3 regions of the Streptomyces sp. NPDC059788 genome follow, and region 2 is predicted to be linked to each of the others. Evidence: riboswitches for the same ligand, from Rfam matches in the RefSeq annotation. Region 2 holds a riboswitch; each other region holds the start of a gene.
The links. Region 2 has a riboswitch for cobalamin ahead of ACFV57_RS11030 (CbtB domain-containing protein). Riboswitches for the same ligand answer to the same signal wherever they lie in the genome.

Region 1: linked by a shared signal. The riboswitch ahead of ACFV57_RS19490 (HoxN/HupN/NixA family nickel/cobalt transporter) and the one ahead of ACFV57_RS11030 (CbtB domain-containing protein) in region 2 are both predicted to bind cobalamin.
Region 3: linked by a shared signal. The riboswitch ahead of metE (5-methyltetrahydropteroyltriglutamate--homocysteine S-methyltransferase) and the one ahead of ACFV57_RS11030 (CbtB domain-containing protein) in region 2 are both predicted to bind cobalamin.

What each region holds. Positions count from the first base shown of each region.
Region 1 is NZ_JBHWHY010000020.1:137,850-142,316, reverse strand. Features, by position in the region: gene ACFV57_RS19495 (VOC family protein) at 55-555, shown strand; gene ACFV57_RS19490 (HoxN/HupN/NixA family nickel/cobalt transporter) at 669-1,913, opposite strand; cobalamin riboswitch at 1,911-2,122, opposite strand; gene ACFV57_RS19485 (ABC transporter substrate-binding protein) at 2,425-3,555, shown strand; gene ACFV57_RS19480 (FecCD family ABC transporter permease) at 3,555-4,467, shown strand, end outside.
Region 2 is NZ_JBHWHY010000010.1:12,633-17,099, forward strand. Features, by position in the region: gene ACFV57_RS11015 (hypothetical protein) at 9-215, opposite strand; gene ACFV57_RS11020 (CAP domain-containing protein) at 556-1,221, shown strand; gene ACFV57_RS11025 (CbtA family protein) at 1,549-2,337, opposite strand; gene ACFV57_RS11030 (CbtB domain-containing protein) at 2,355-2,573, opposite strand; cobalamin riboswitch at 2,607-2,751, opposite strand; gene ACFV57_RS11035 (histidine phosphatase family protein) at 2,877-3,473, shown strand; gene tsaD (tRNA (adenosine(37)-N6)-threonylcarbamoyltransferase complex transferase subunit TsaD) at 3,787-4,467, shown strand, end outside.
Region 3 is NZ_JBHWHY010000001.1:113,516-117,982, forward strand. Features, by position in the region: gene metE (5-methyltetrahydropteroyltriglutamate--homocysteine S-methyltransferase) at 1-1,617, opposite strand, end outside; cobalamin riboswitch at 1,785-2,012, opposite strand; gene ACFV57_RS00790 (SDR family oxidoreductase) at 2,330-3,079, shown strand; gene ACFV57_RS00795 (HAMP domain-containing protein) at 3,361-4,467, shown strand, end outside.

The DNA.
Region 1 (4,467 bases), on a different contig from region 2:
AAGGGTGAGAAGTGGTCGAGATGCGAGTGGGTCGCGGAAAGGTGAGGGATTGACGTGGCCGTACGGCGGCTGAATCACGCGGTGCTTTACGTACGGGACGTGGCGCGTGCCGTGTCCTTCTACACCGAGGCGCTGGGATTCCGGGTGGAAACCGAAGTGCCGGGGCGGGCCGCGTTCCTCAGGGCCGAGGGGACGGACAACGACCACGACCTCGGGCTGTTCGCGGTCGGCGCGGCGGCGCCCGGCCCCGAGCACGGCCGGGTGGGCCTCTACCACCTGGCCTGGGAGGTCGGCACCCTCGGGGAACTGGCGGACATGGCGGCGGAGCTGGCGGGCCGGGGCGCGCTGGTCGGCGCCACGGACCACCTGGTGTCCAAGTCGCTGTACGCCAAGGACCCGGACGGCAACGAGTTCGAGGTCATGTGGCGCGTACCGCGAGCGGACTGGCCGGGCGCGGACGAACCGGACCGGCTGCGCCCGCTCGACCTCGAAGCCGAGCTGGCGCGGTGGGGCCGGGACCTGAAGACGGGCGCGGCGGCCGGCTCGTCGACCTGAGGGGCGGAGGGGGCAGAGGAGGGCGAAGGTCCGGGTGGGGGCGGCCGAACGGCCGGCCGTACGAAACGGCCGGCCGACCGATCCGCCCAGACCATCGACCGGCCGTACGCCGGTCAGGCGCCCTTCCGGGCCCCCTCCCGCGCCGCCTGGGCAGCGCTCCCGGCCTCCCCCGTCCGCGCCGACCAGCGCTTCTCCACCCCGGCCAGCCGCCAGTACGCCAGGGCCGCCGCCCACACCACCACGAACAGGCCGACGATGATGAACCCCACGTTGTCCAGGTCGATCGACGAGATCCAGCCCGTGAGGCCGTCCTCCAGGCCCAGCTTCTCGTGCAGGACGGTGACCAGTTCGATGGTCCCGATGAAGAAGGCGACGGCGATCGACAGACCGGTGATCGTGAGGTTGTAGTAGACCTTGCGGACCGGGTTCGAGAACGCCCACTGGTACGCGAAGTTCATGAACGTACCGTCCAGCGTGTCGAACAGGCTCATCCCCGCCGCGAACAGCAGCGGCAGGACCAGGATCGCGTACCAGGGCAGACCGGCCGCCGCGCCGCTGCCCGCCATCACCATCAGCGTCACCTCGGTCGCGGTGTCGAAGCCGAGGCCGAAGAGCAGGCCGAGCGGGTACATCTGGCCGGGCCGGGTGATGGAGCGGGTGAAGCGGCCCAGGACGCGGTTCATGAAGCCGCGGGAGTCGAGGTGCTGTTCCAGCTCCGTCTCGTCGTACCGCCCCTGCCGCATCGCGCGGAACACCCGCCAGATGCCCGCCAGCGCGACGAGGTTGAGCGCGGCGATGAGGTAGAGGAAGGTGCCGGAGACCGTGGTGCCCACGGTGCCGAGCACCTGGTGGGTGCTCGAACCGTCGTCGAGCAGGGTGCCCGCCAGCTGCGCGCCGCCGGCGACCAGCGCCGCCATGGCGACGACCACGCTGGAGTGGCCGAGCGCGAACCAGAAGCCCACCGAGACCGGGCGTTTGCCGTCGGCCATCAGTTTGCGGGTGGTGTTGTCGATGGCGGCGATGTGGTCGGCGTCGAAGGCGTGCCGCATGCCGAGGGTGTACGCGGTGATGCCGAGGCCGACGCCGAAGACCTGTGAGCCCACCGTGTAGTGCCGCGGCACCACCAGGAGGAAGAGCACGCCGAAGGCGACGACGTGCAGGGCGGCTATGACCGCCATCAGCCCCGCGGTCCGCACGGTGTCCTGGCGCCGCCAGCGGAACCCGGACGGAGGGGGAGGGGCGGCGGAAGGGGAAGAGACCGTGGGGGAGGCAGGGGACGGTGAAGGGGACGGGGACGGCGAAGGGGAATCGGCGGACAGGGGCATCCGGTGGTCACGCTCCAGCACCTCGTGGATCAGTTCGTGAGATGCCGTGGCCGGTCTCCTGGCTGACGGGTGTACGCGCCCGCCCCGGCCTTCCCGGCCGCGGGTGCGGCCAGTGGCTCCGTACGGCCGCCGGGCGGGTACGGAAAGGGGGGAACTTCCCGATCACAGTGGCGAGGGCCGCTCCGGCCTGGACCCGAAGGTCGTCACCGGTCTTCCCGTACACCACGGCCCGGACACTCTAACGCCCGGTAGCGGCATGGTCATCGGATCAATGCGGCGGGAACCCGGGGCGCTGTCCGCTCGACTACCTGGTCCCGGGCCCGCACGGGCGGGCCGCCGGGCAGTCGAGAGGCAGGAGAGCGGACGTATGCGTCCTCGCGGGGAGTTGGTGCAGACGGGGAACGAGAACCGGTCGGTACCGAGGAGACAGTCGGTACCGAGGAAACGGCCGGTATCAAAGAAACGATCGGTGCCGGGGAGCCGGGCGATTGCCGGGAATCAGCCGGTGTCGCGCGGCCGGTCGGTGCCGGGGGCGGTGGCTGTGCTGGTGGTGGCCGCGCTGGTCGCAGGATGTGGCAGCGCCGACGGGCGTACGGGTGCGGGCGCAGCGGCGGGACAGGGTGGCGCGGACGGGCAGGGTGGTGCGGCCGGCGGATTTCCCGTCACGGTCACCGATTGTGACGGGCGGCGGACGACGTTCTCCGAGGCACCGCGGAAAATCGTCACGAGCAACGCGTCGAGCCTGGAAATGCTGCTCCGGCTGGGAGCGGGCGACCGGGTCGTCGGCACCGGATTTCCGCCGGGGAAGGGCACGTTGCCGTCCGCGCTGGACGCCGGGGCACAGCGCGTTCCGGTGCTGGGGAAGACGGTGATTCCGAAGGAGAAGCTGCTCGGCTCCGGCGCCGATCTCTATATCGACACGTTCGCTTCCATGGGCAACATGGGCGGGGCCGCGACCGGACCGACCGAGTCGGAATTCGCGGCTGCGGGCATCAAGCACGTGTTCCTGGCGTCGACGGCGTGCGCGCCGCGGAAGAAGGTCCCGCAGCGGGACCTGTCCGCGGTGGAGGGCGACATCCGGCGGCTCGGGCAGGTCACGGGCACCTCACAGCGTGCGTTGCAGCTGGTGGCGGAGATGGAGAAGAAGGTTTCCGCGGTGCGCAAGGCCGTCGCGGACGTGCCCGCGGAGAAGCGGCCGACGTATTTCCTCTTCGATTTCGACGCGGGGACGAAACAGCCCGTCGCCGTCTGCAACCGGCAGGTGGCGAACGCGGTACTGACCGAGGCCGGCGCACGGAACGTCTTCGCGGACTGCGACGGTGATTTCCGGCGGGTGTCGTGGGAGGACGTGGTCGGCAAGGACCCGGACTGGATTCAGCTCGCCGTACGGAACCGGGGAAGTGCCGCGGCGAACGAGAAGGCGTTCGACGCGGCCGAGAAGTTTCTCCGAGGTTTTCCGGGTACGGCTGGACTGCGGGCGGTGAAGGAAGGGAAATTCCTGCGGATCGGCTCGGAGCAGACGACCATCGCCGGGGTGGGCAACGCGGATACGGTGCGGCGGATCGCGGAGACGCTGTACCCGGACCGCCTGGCCAAGGCGGGGGCCGGAACCGGAACCGGGGCCGGAGCCAAGACGGAAAATGGGGCCGGGACCGGAGCCGGGGCGGGTCGTTGATGGCGCCCTCTGCCGTCGGACAGGCTGAAGGAGCCGAAGTCGCCGGGGACAGGGGGAGGGAAGAGCCGGGCCGGGCCCGTACCGCTTGGCTCGCACTCGGGCTGCTGCTCGCGCTCCTCGTCGCGCTGACCGCGGCCGTCGCGCTCGGTGCCACCGACATCGCTCCGGCCGAGGTGTGGTCCGTGGTGTTCCGGAGGCTGGGCGGGCAGCCGCCCCGGCCGGGGACGGACGACCTGATCATCTGGCAGCTACGGGTCCCCAGGGCCCTGCTCGCCGCGCTGGTCGGCGCGGGCCTCGGGCTCGTCGGTACGGCCACTCAGGCCCTGGTGCGCAATCCGCTGGCCGACCCGTACCTGCTGGGCATCTCCAACGGCGCGTCGCTCGGCGCGGTGGCCGCGATCGTGCTGGGCGCGGGCGCCGTGGCGGGGACGGGCGGGGTGTTCGGTCCGGACGGCGCGTTCGGCCTGGGCGGGGGCCTGGGGCTGTCGCTGGCCGCCTTCGCCGGGGCGTTCGCCTCGTTCGCGCTGGTGTGGACGCTGGCCCGTAGGGGCGGTGGCTTCGCGCCGCTGCGGCTGGTGCTCGCCGGGGTCGGCATCGGTCAGTTCCTGGCCGGGTTCACCAGCTATCTCGTACTGCAGGCCGGGGACGAGCAGCAGACGCGCGGTGTGCTGTTCTGGCTGATGGGCAGCCTCGGCGGCGCCACCTGGGGCACGCTCGTGCTGCCGGCCCTCGCCGTACCGGCCGGGCTGTTGTTCCTCCAGGCACGTGCCCGCGCGCTGAACGCGCTGACCATGGGGGACGAGACGGCGGCGAGCGTGGGCGTGGACGTCGTCCGGCTGCGCCGGCTGCTGTTCGTGGTGACCAGCCTGCTCACCGGCGTGCTGGTGTCGGTGTCCGGTGCGGTCGCCTTTG
Region 2 (4,467 bases):
GACACGCCCTACCCCTGGCCTGCCTCCTTCCGCGCGTAGTGCGTGTCGGCGTCGGCGAAGCCCGCGGTGATCAGGTGGCCGGGGTAGTGGACGGGTTCGGTGCCGGCCGGCAGCCGGTCGCGGAGGACGGCGTACGGGCCCGCGGCGGTGATGCGGCCTGCCTCGCAGATCAGCAGCCCGTCGGGGTCGTGGACGAGAGCTTCCGCGGTGGCCATGTGCGGGCGGGTACCCGTTCCGGGTGGGGGTGGATCTGGCGTACGTCAGCGGGGCGGGCGTGCCGTACAGCCGAACGGGTCGGGTATCGGCCGCGGGCGACAGAGACGGGGGCGGGGACGGCAAGACTGTCTCCGGGCCGGGGAACGGGTCGGCTCCAGGCCGGAGATCGGCTTCGGGCCGGAGATCGGCTTCGGGCCGGGGATCGGTCCGGGTCCGGTGCCGACGCGGCACCGGCAGCCGTTCGGCTGCCGTGCGGCATCCGGTGGACGGTCTAACGGTGGCCGAAGGCAGTCGAGGACGGTCGATGACAGCCGAGGACAGTCGAGGAACAGGGGCCGAATGGGTGGAAGTGCGGGCAGGGGCGCGGGCGGGCGTGGCGCGGGCCGGAGGGCCGGGTGGTACGGCGTACGGGCGGTGGCGGCGGTGCTGGTCCTGACGGGGCTGACGGTGGGCGGGCCCGCCCTCGCGACGCCTGCGGGCGCGCGCCCGGGGCTGCCGGACGCCACGCGGGCGGCCCACGCGGAACACGCCGCGCGGGCGGCCCTGGCGCCACACGCCGCTCGGAAGGAACGCGCGGTCCGGGCGCCGGGCGCCGCCCATGTCCCCCGGGACGTCGAAGCGACCCGGGCGGCCGTCGTCCGGCTGGTCAACCGCGAGCGGGCGAGGGCCGGATGCCGTCCCGTACGGGCGCACCGTACGGTCACGAGGGCCGCGCAGCGGCACAGCGACCACATGGCGCGCGACGGCTCGCTCTCCCACCGGGAGCGCGGCGGCTCGGGGCCCGGCAGCCGGCTCTCGGCGGTCGGGTACGACTGGCGCCGGGCGGGCGAGAACATCGCGCGCGGCCAGCGCGGGGCCGCCGAGGTGGTCCGGGCGTGGGCGCGCAGTCCGGAGCACCGGGTGGTGCTGGCCGACTGCACGTTCCGGCACGCGGGAGTGGGGGTCAACAGCGGTACCGCCGACCGGGGCCCCTGGTGGACGCTGCTGCTGGCTCTTCCGGATTGACGGGATGCGGGGGCTGCGGGCTGCGGGCCAGGGGCTGCGGACTGCTTGAGGCGGAGCCTGACGGGCTTGGGGCGGGGCATCGCGCGAGTCTGATGGGCTTGAGGCGGGTCTGACGGGCTTAGGGCGGGGCTTTGGGGGGCTCTTAGGGGGGCGGAGCCTGACGGGCCTGAGGCCGGCCTGGACGGGGCCGGATTCCGCGAACCCAGCCCCCGAAGGGCCCGGCCCCCAACGCCGCCCCCGTACCGGAAGCGGCCCCCATCCCCCGTACCGGAAGCGCCCCCGCCCCGTACCGGAAGCTCCCCCGCTGTCGAACCTCAAGCGCCCCCATCAGCGCACCGAAGACACCACACCCCCACCCGAACCACCCTCACCACGTGCACCATCCGCACCACCCACAGCAGCACCCCGCCGCGCCCGAACAACCCGTTCCGCCAGTTCACCGAACAGCAGGCCGAAGGCGGCCCACAGAACGAGCTGGACGGCGAGCGCGGAGACCCGGAACTTCCACAGCAGCAAGGCGGGGAAGTCGGCGGGGAGTTCGTTGACGGCCGGCAGGAAGGCGTAGGCGAGTCCGACGGCCACGGCGAAGGCGGCCAGGGCGGCGACCGTCGCGTACCAGGTGCCCAGGCGGGGTGCGAGCCGCTTGCCGAGGATGACGGCGGCGACGGTCAGCAGCACGCTGAGGGCGATCATCAGGAAGTACAGCGCGGTGCGCTTGCCGATGGAGTCGGGGTCGCCGACGGACGGCGGGTTGGCCGGGTATTTCAGGAACGGTACGAGGTAGACCGCGGCGAAGGCGGCGCCGGAGAGCAGCAGGGCGGTGGCGCGGGGGCCGAAGCGGCCGGCGCGGCCCAGCGCGAAGCAGTAGGCGAGGGCGGCGATGCCGCCGAGCGCGACGCCGTACACCAGGACGCCGGTGGCCAGGCCCGCGGTGGACTGCACCGTACGGCTGACGACCTCCGCCTCGTGTTCGTGGGCGTGTGCGTCCTCGAAGGCGATGGCGGCGTCGACCTGGGGCTCGCCCAGCAGGTAGGCGACGAGCAGGGCGAGCAGGCCGGCGGCGAGGCCGGCCGCCATGCCGCGCACCAGGAGGGATCTGACGGTGACGGAGTTCATGTACGACATTCCCCCGGTCAGTGGCAGGGGAAGCCGAGCAGGTGGCGTCCGTCGTGGACCCACTCGTGCACGTCGGTGCCGGAGAGCAGTGCGGTGGCGCCCTGTTCGGCGCCGACGAAGTAGAGCAGGACGAGCATGAGGATGCCGCCGAAGACCGCCCACGGCAGGACCGTCCTGACGGGGAGGGTGGCGGGTGCGGCGGGGCCGGTGGTCGGCGGTGCGACGGACTGGGCCATGACAGAACCTCCTGGGGAACTCGCGTCCCGGTCGGGGAGTCGGGACGACAGGACGGGTCTGGCTCGTCCGGTGGCCCCGTACGGGACCGGTCCGGGCTCACAGTGGCGCGACCGCGCCGGAATTCCACCGGCTTCCGTCATGTCATCGTCAATAATCATCGGGAACGTACCGCGTGGCGGAGGCCGGGCCAAGAGCCCCCGGGCCACCGGAAAGGCGCACGGCGGCGGGCGAGCGCCCCGCTGGTTGCCTTGTGCGCCCTCAGGTTTCCCTGGTCGGGAGAGGTGCGCATGACAACTCGGGTGATGTTGGTCTCACCGGCCTTCGACGACGCCCTGCGCGCGGTGCGCTTCCCGGCCGACGAGCCGCTGACGCCCGGCGGGCTGCGCCGCGCCCGCGCCGTACGCGCCACTGCCGCCGCGCTGCCCGCCGACCGGGCCCTGACCTCCCCTTCCGCGCGCTGCCGGGAGACGGCGGAGGCACTCGGTCTGCGGGCGGTCCCGGACGCGGGCGCGGCGGGGTGCGCGATGGGCCGCTGGCAGGGCCGGACGCTGGACGAGGTGCTGGCCGCCGAACCCGCGGCAGTCACGGCCTGGCTGTCCGGCCCGGACAGCGCGCCGCACGGCGGCGAAACGCTCACACGGCTGCTCGGCCGGGTGACGGACTGGCTGGCGGGCCTCGCGGCGGAGGGCGGCCGGGTCGTGGCCGTAGTGGAGCCGGACGTCGTACGTGCGTCCGTGGTGTGCGCCCTGGGGGCTCCGCCCTCGTCCTTCTGGCGGGTGGACGTACCGCCGCTGGCCCTGACCGTGCTGAGCGGGCGGGACGGGCGGTGGAACGTCCGGGTCACGGGGGAACTCGGCGGGGAGGCGGTTTCCGCGGGGGCGTGTCCTCCGGGGGCGTGACCGTCGGGGCCGTGTCCCCCGGGGGGCGTGACCGTCGGGGCCACGACCGTCAGGGCCGTACCCCTCGGTCTCAAGACCGCCAGGGCCGTACCCCTCGGCCTCAAGACCGCCAGGGCCGCACCCCTCGGTCTCATGACCGCCGGGGCCGTCGGTACCGGGCCGCTCTCCGCCCCCGGCCAGGGCGGCCCCCCATAATCCTCACCCGGCCCCGTACGTACCGCCGTATCCTGGTTCGAGACGTGGTGTTGCACATGGGTTGCAATAACGAGACCGGTGACGAAGGAGCGGTGCCGTGGCATCTCCAGGCTCTCCAGTGGTGCTGGGGATCGAGTCCTCCTGCGACGAGACCGGGGCAGGCCTGGTCCGGGACGGGAAGCTGCTCGGGCACGCGGTGGCGTCCAGCATGGACGAGCACGCGCGCTACGGCGGCGTCGTACCGGAGATCGCGGCCCGCGCGCACGTGCACTCCCTGACGCCGGTGGTCCGCCGCGCCCTCGACGACGCGGGCCTGACCATGTCCGACATCGGCGCGGTGGCCGTGACCACCGGCCCCGGCCTGTCGGGCGCCCTCCAGGTCGGCCTGGCCGGCGCCAAGGGTCTGGCGTACGGGCTGGGCGTGCCGCTGTACGGGGTGCACCACCTCGCCGGGCACGTCGCCGCCGACACCCTGGAGCACGGCCCGCTGCCCGACCCCTGCATGGTGCTGATCGTCTCCGGCGGGCACACGTCCCTCCTCCTGGTACGGGACCTGGCGCGCGACCCGATCGTGCACCTCGGCGACACCCTCGACGACGCCGCCGGGGAGTGCTTCGACAAGGTCGCGCGGGTCTTCGGCCTGCCGTACCCGGGCGGCCCCGCGATCGACCGGGCCGCGCGCGAGGGCGACCCGAAGGCCGTCGCGTTCCCGCGCCCGCTGACCGGGCCGCGTGACGATCCGTACGGCTTCTCCTTCTCCGGCCTGAAGACGGCCGCCGCGCGCTGGGCCGAACGGCAC
Region 3 (4,467 bases), on a different contig from region 2:
ACCGGCGAGGACCGGCGGCCGGACGTAGCGCGTGCCGTACGACTGGACCCAGCCGTGCTGCGTGGCGAGGTAGCCGGTCAGCTGCTCGGCGAAGTACTGCACCATGTCGTTGCGTTCGGGCTCGCCGTGCACGAGGACGTCGATGCCCGCCTTCTCCTGGAAGGCGAGGACGTCGCGGATCTCGGTCCTGATGCGCTCCTCGTACCCCGCCGCGTCGATGCGGCCCGCGCGCAGATCGGCGCGGGCGGTGCGCAGCTCGGCGGTCTGCGGGAACGAGCCGATGGTGGTGGTCGGCAGCAGGGGCAGGCCGAGGTGGGCCCGCTGGGCGGCGGCCCGCTCCCCGTACGGGGCCGAACGGCGGCCGTCGGCGTCGGTGACGGCGGCGGCGCGGTCGCGTACGGCGGGGTCGTGGGTGATCGCGGAACCGGCGCGGGACGCCAGGTCGGCGCGGTTGGCGGCCAGTTCGGCGGCGATCGTGTCGGTGCCCTGCGCGAGTCCGCGGGCGAGCGTGGCGATCTCGGCGGTCTTCTGCCGGGCGAACGCGAGCCAGCGCAGGACCTGCGGGTCGATGTCCCGCTCGGCGGTGGCGTCGAGCGGAACGTGCAGCAGGGAGCAGGAGGCGGCCACGTCGACCCGGTCGGCCAGGCCCAGCAGCGTCCCGAGCGTGCCCAGCGACTTCTCGAAGTCGTTGATCCAGATGTTGCGGCCGTTGACGACACCGGCGACCAGGCGCTTGCCGGGCAGCCCGCCCACGGCGGCGAGCGCGTCCAGATGCCCCGCGGCGGCCTCGGTGAAGTCCAGCGCCAGACCCTCGACGGGGGCCTTGGCCAGCACCGGAAGAGCCTCGCCGAGCTGGTCGAAGTACGAGGCGACCAGCAGCTTCGGCCGGTCGGTGAGAGCGCCGAGGTCGCGGTAGGCGCGCTCGGCGGCGTTGAGTTCGGCCGGGGTGCGGTCCTGCACCAGGGCGGGCTCGTCCAGCTGCGCCCAGGTGGCGCCCGCCGCGCGCAGGTCGGCCAGGACCTCCGCGTAGACGGGCAGGAGCCGGTCGAGCAGGGTCAGCGGGTCGAAGTCGGCGGCGACGCCGGGGGCGGGCTTGGCGAGCAGGAGGTAGGTGACCGGGCCGACCAGGACCGGGCGCGGGGTGTGACCGAGGGCGAGCGCTTCTTGCAGCTCGCCGACCTGCTTGCCGGAGTCCGCGGCGAAGACCGTGTCCGGGCCCAGCTCCGGCACCAGGTAGTGGTAGTTGGTGTCGAACCACTTGGTCATCTCCAGCGGCGCCACGTCCTGCGTGCCGCGCGCCATCGCGAAGTAGCCGTCCAGGGGGTCGGCCGCGACGGCGGCGCGGTGCCGTTCCGGGACGGCGCCGACCATGACGCTGGTGTCCAGCACGTGGTCGTAGTACGAGAAGTCGCCGGTCGGCACCTCGTGGAGGCCGGCGTCGGCCAGTTGCCGCCAGTTCGAACGGCGCAGGTCCCGGGCGGTCTCCAGCAGGGCGTCCGCGGTGACGCGGCCCTTCCAGTAGCCCTCGACGGCCTTCTTCAGTTCCCGGTGCTGTCCCTGGCGGGGGTAGCCGTACACGGTGGCCCGTGCTGCCGCGGCTGCGGGCTTCGCTGTCACGGAACTCTCCTTCGCGAGCGTGATCTTCTCCGAGCCCCGGTGACGGGACGAGAACGCGAAGGTGTGACGCATCGGGCGGACCGAAGGGCGCCTGAGGACGCCCATGCCCGCCTGCTGTGACACGCCGACCCGCCCTCGAAGGTCACCGGAGGTGTCCGCGTACGCGTGGGCGTACCCGGGCAACGGGCAGGTCTTCGGACTCGCGGGCGCGCCTGCCGGGTGCTCCCGGCGGGCCCCTACTGGCCGTCGCTTCCCGGATCCGCGGCCCGGATCCAGTGCGTATGACGGCGGTCGTTCCCGCTCACCGCTGCGGGGCAGTCCCGGATTCCCACCGGGTTCCCTCTTACGACGCGTCTGCCTGGCGGGCAGGGCGAACCAGCTGCACCGCCCAGAGTAGATCGATCACGCCCCGCGCGGACACCCTTGTTCACATGGCGGTACGTGAAATGGGACACGGGTGCGGCCCCGGGCCGCGCGACCTGCGCGGGAACGGCCCGCGGGATGCCGGAGGTGTGTCCGGATCGGCGCTCACCGGGCGTGCCGGGGCGCTGAACAATGGAAGCCCTCCGGCCACCCCGGAGAACGCGTACGTGAGGACGTGCCGGAGCGGCCCATGTACGTCTGGCCGCCGACGAGGAACCGCAGTGGCGCGCGCAGCCGCGTGACCCGGCAGTCCTGACGCGTGGTCACCCCGGAGCGAGGAGGACGCGACGTGAAGATCGTGGTCATCGGAGGCACCGGCCTCATCGGCGGCAAGGTGGTCGCCAAGCTCGCCGGCCGTGGGCACGAGGCGGTGGCCGCCGCGCCCGGCACGGGCGTCGACACCCTCACCGGCGAGGGCCTGGACGCCGCGCTGGCCGGAGCCCGGGTGGTCGTGGACGTGTCCAACTCGCCGTCCTTCGAGGAGTCGGCTGTGCTGGAGTTCTTCACCACCTCCACCCGCAACCTGCTGGCCGCCGAAGCGGCGGCGGGCGTGTCGCACCACCTGGCGCTGTCGATCGTCGGCATCGACGGCCTGCCCGGCAACGGGTACTTCAGGGCGAAGGCGGCCCAGGAGCGGCTGATCACCCAAGGGGCGGTCCCCTACTCGATCGTCCGGGCGACGCAGTTCTACGAGTTCGTCAGGGGCATCGCCGATGCCGCCACCGAGGGCGACCTCGTGCGTGTGCCGCCGGTGCTCTTCCAGCCCATGGCGGCCGAGGACGTCGCCGAAGCGGTGGCAGGGGCCGCCGGGGCCGCCCCGCTGAAGGGCGTGGTCGAGGTGGCCGGGCCCGAGCGGTTCCGCTTCGACGAGCTGGTCGCCCGAGCGCTGCGCGCGTGGCACGACCCGCGCGAGGTCGTGCCCGATCCGCACGCCCGCTACTTCGGCTCCGAGCTGGCGGAGCGCAGCCTCGTCCCCGACGAGGGCCGTGCCCGGACGGCCGCGATCCGCTTCGACGACTGGCTGCGCGCTTCCCCGTGAGTACGGCAGCGGCCCCCGGATCGTGATCGAACCTGTGGGAGGTGAATTCCCGCGTCCACACGGGCATTACCGCCCGGGGCCCCGGCGCGGCGGACGGACCCGAAAAGTGAGGTCGTCATGTCTTCCGTTGTGATGCCCAGGGGTAGTCTTGCCGGTACTTGCCGTGCGGCAAGGTCACGAGGTGTCGGCGTGAGGCACAGGTGTGCGCGCCTTCCGAAGCAGGAGCCACAGCGCCGTCGTGCCTTGCGCAGGGGGTCCGGTAAGTGGAACGAGGTTGGGTCATGGCTGCTGAGACGGCGGGCGGGAGCGCGCGTCCGGCGGTGCGGACGAAGTCGGCGCGTACGGGAGAAAGGGTCGGGGAACCGGAGCTGCGACAGCTGCTCGCGGGGCTCACGGCCGTACGCGACGGAAACTTCGGTACGCGCCTGCCGGACGGGGCCGACGGGCTGCTCGGTGAGATCGCGACCGTCTTCAACGGCATGGTCGACCAACTGTCCCAGTTCACCTCGGAAGTGACCCGGGTGGCCCGCGAGGTCGGCAGCGAGGGCCGGCTCGGCGGCCAGGCCGAGGTCCCGGGCGTCTCCGGCACCTGGGCGGACCTGACCGACTCGGTCAACGTGATGGCCGGCAACCTCACCACCCAGGTGCGCGACATCGCGCAGGTGGCCACCGCGGTGGCCCGGGGTGATCTGTCGCAGAAGATCGATGTCGATGCGCAGGGCGAGATCCTGGAGCTGAAGAACACCGTCAACACGATGGTGGACCAGCTGTCGGCGTTCGCGGACGAGGTCACGAGGGTGGCCCGGGAGGCCGGCAGCGAGGGCCGGCTCGGCGGGCAGGCCGAGGTGCCCGGCGTGGGCGGTACGTGGCGGGATCTGACCGACTCGGTCAACTTCATGGCCGGGAATCTGACGTCGCAGGTGCGCAACATCGCGCAGGTCACCACCGCGGTCGCCCGGGGCGATCTGTCGCAGAAGATCACCGTGGACGCCCGGGGCGAGATCCTGGAGCTGAAGACGACCATCAACACGATGGTGGACCAGCTCTCGGCGTTCGCCGACGAGGTCACCCGCGTCGCGCGCGAGGTCGGTACCGAGGGCCGGCTCGGCGGGCAGGCGCAGGTGCCCGGCGTGGGCGGTACGTGGCGTGACCTGACGGACTCGGTCAACTTCATGGCCGGGAACCTCACGTCGCAGGTGCGCTCGATCGCGGCGGTCGCGACCTCCGTGGCCCAGGGCGATCTGTCGCAGAAGATCACCGTGGACGCCCGGGGCGAGATCCTGGAGCTGAAGAGCACCATCAACACGATGGTGGACCAGCTCTCGGCGTTCGCCGACGAGGTCACGCGGGTGGCCCGCGAGGTCGGCACCGAGGGCAACCTCGGTGGC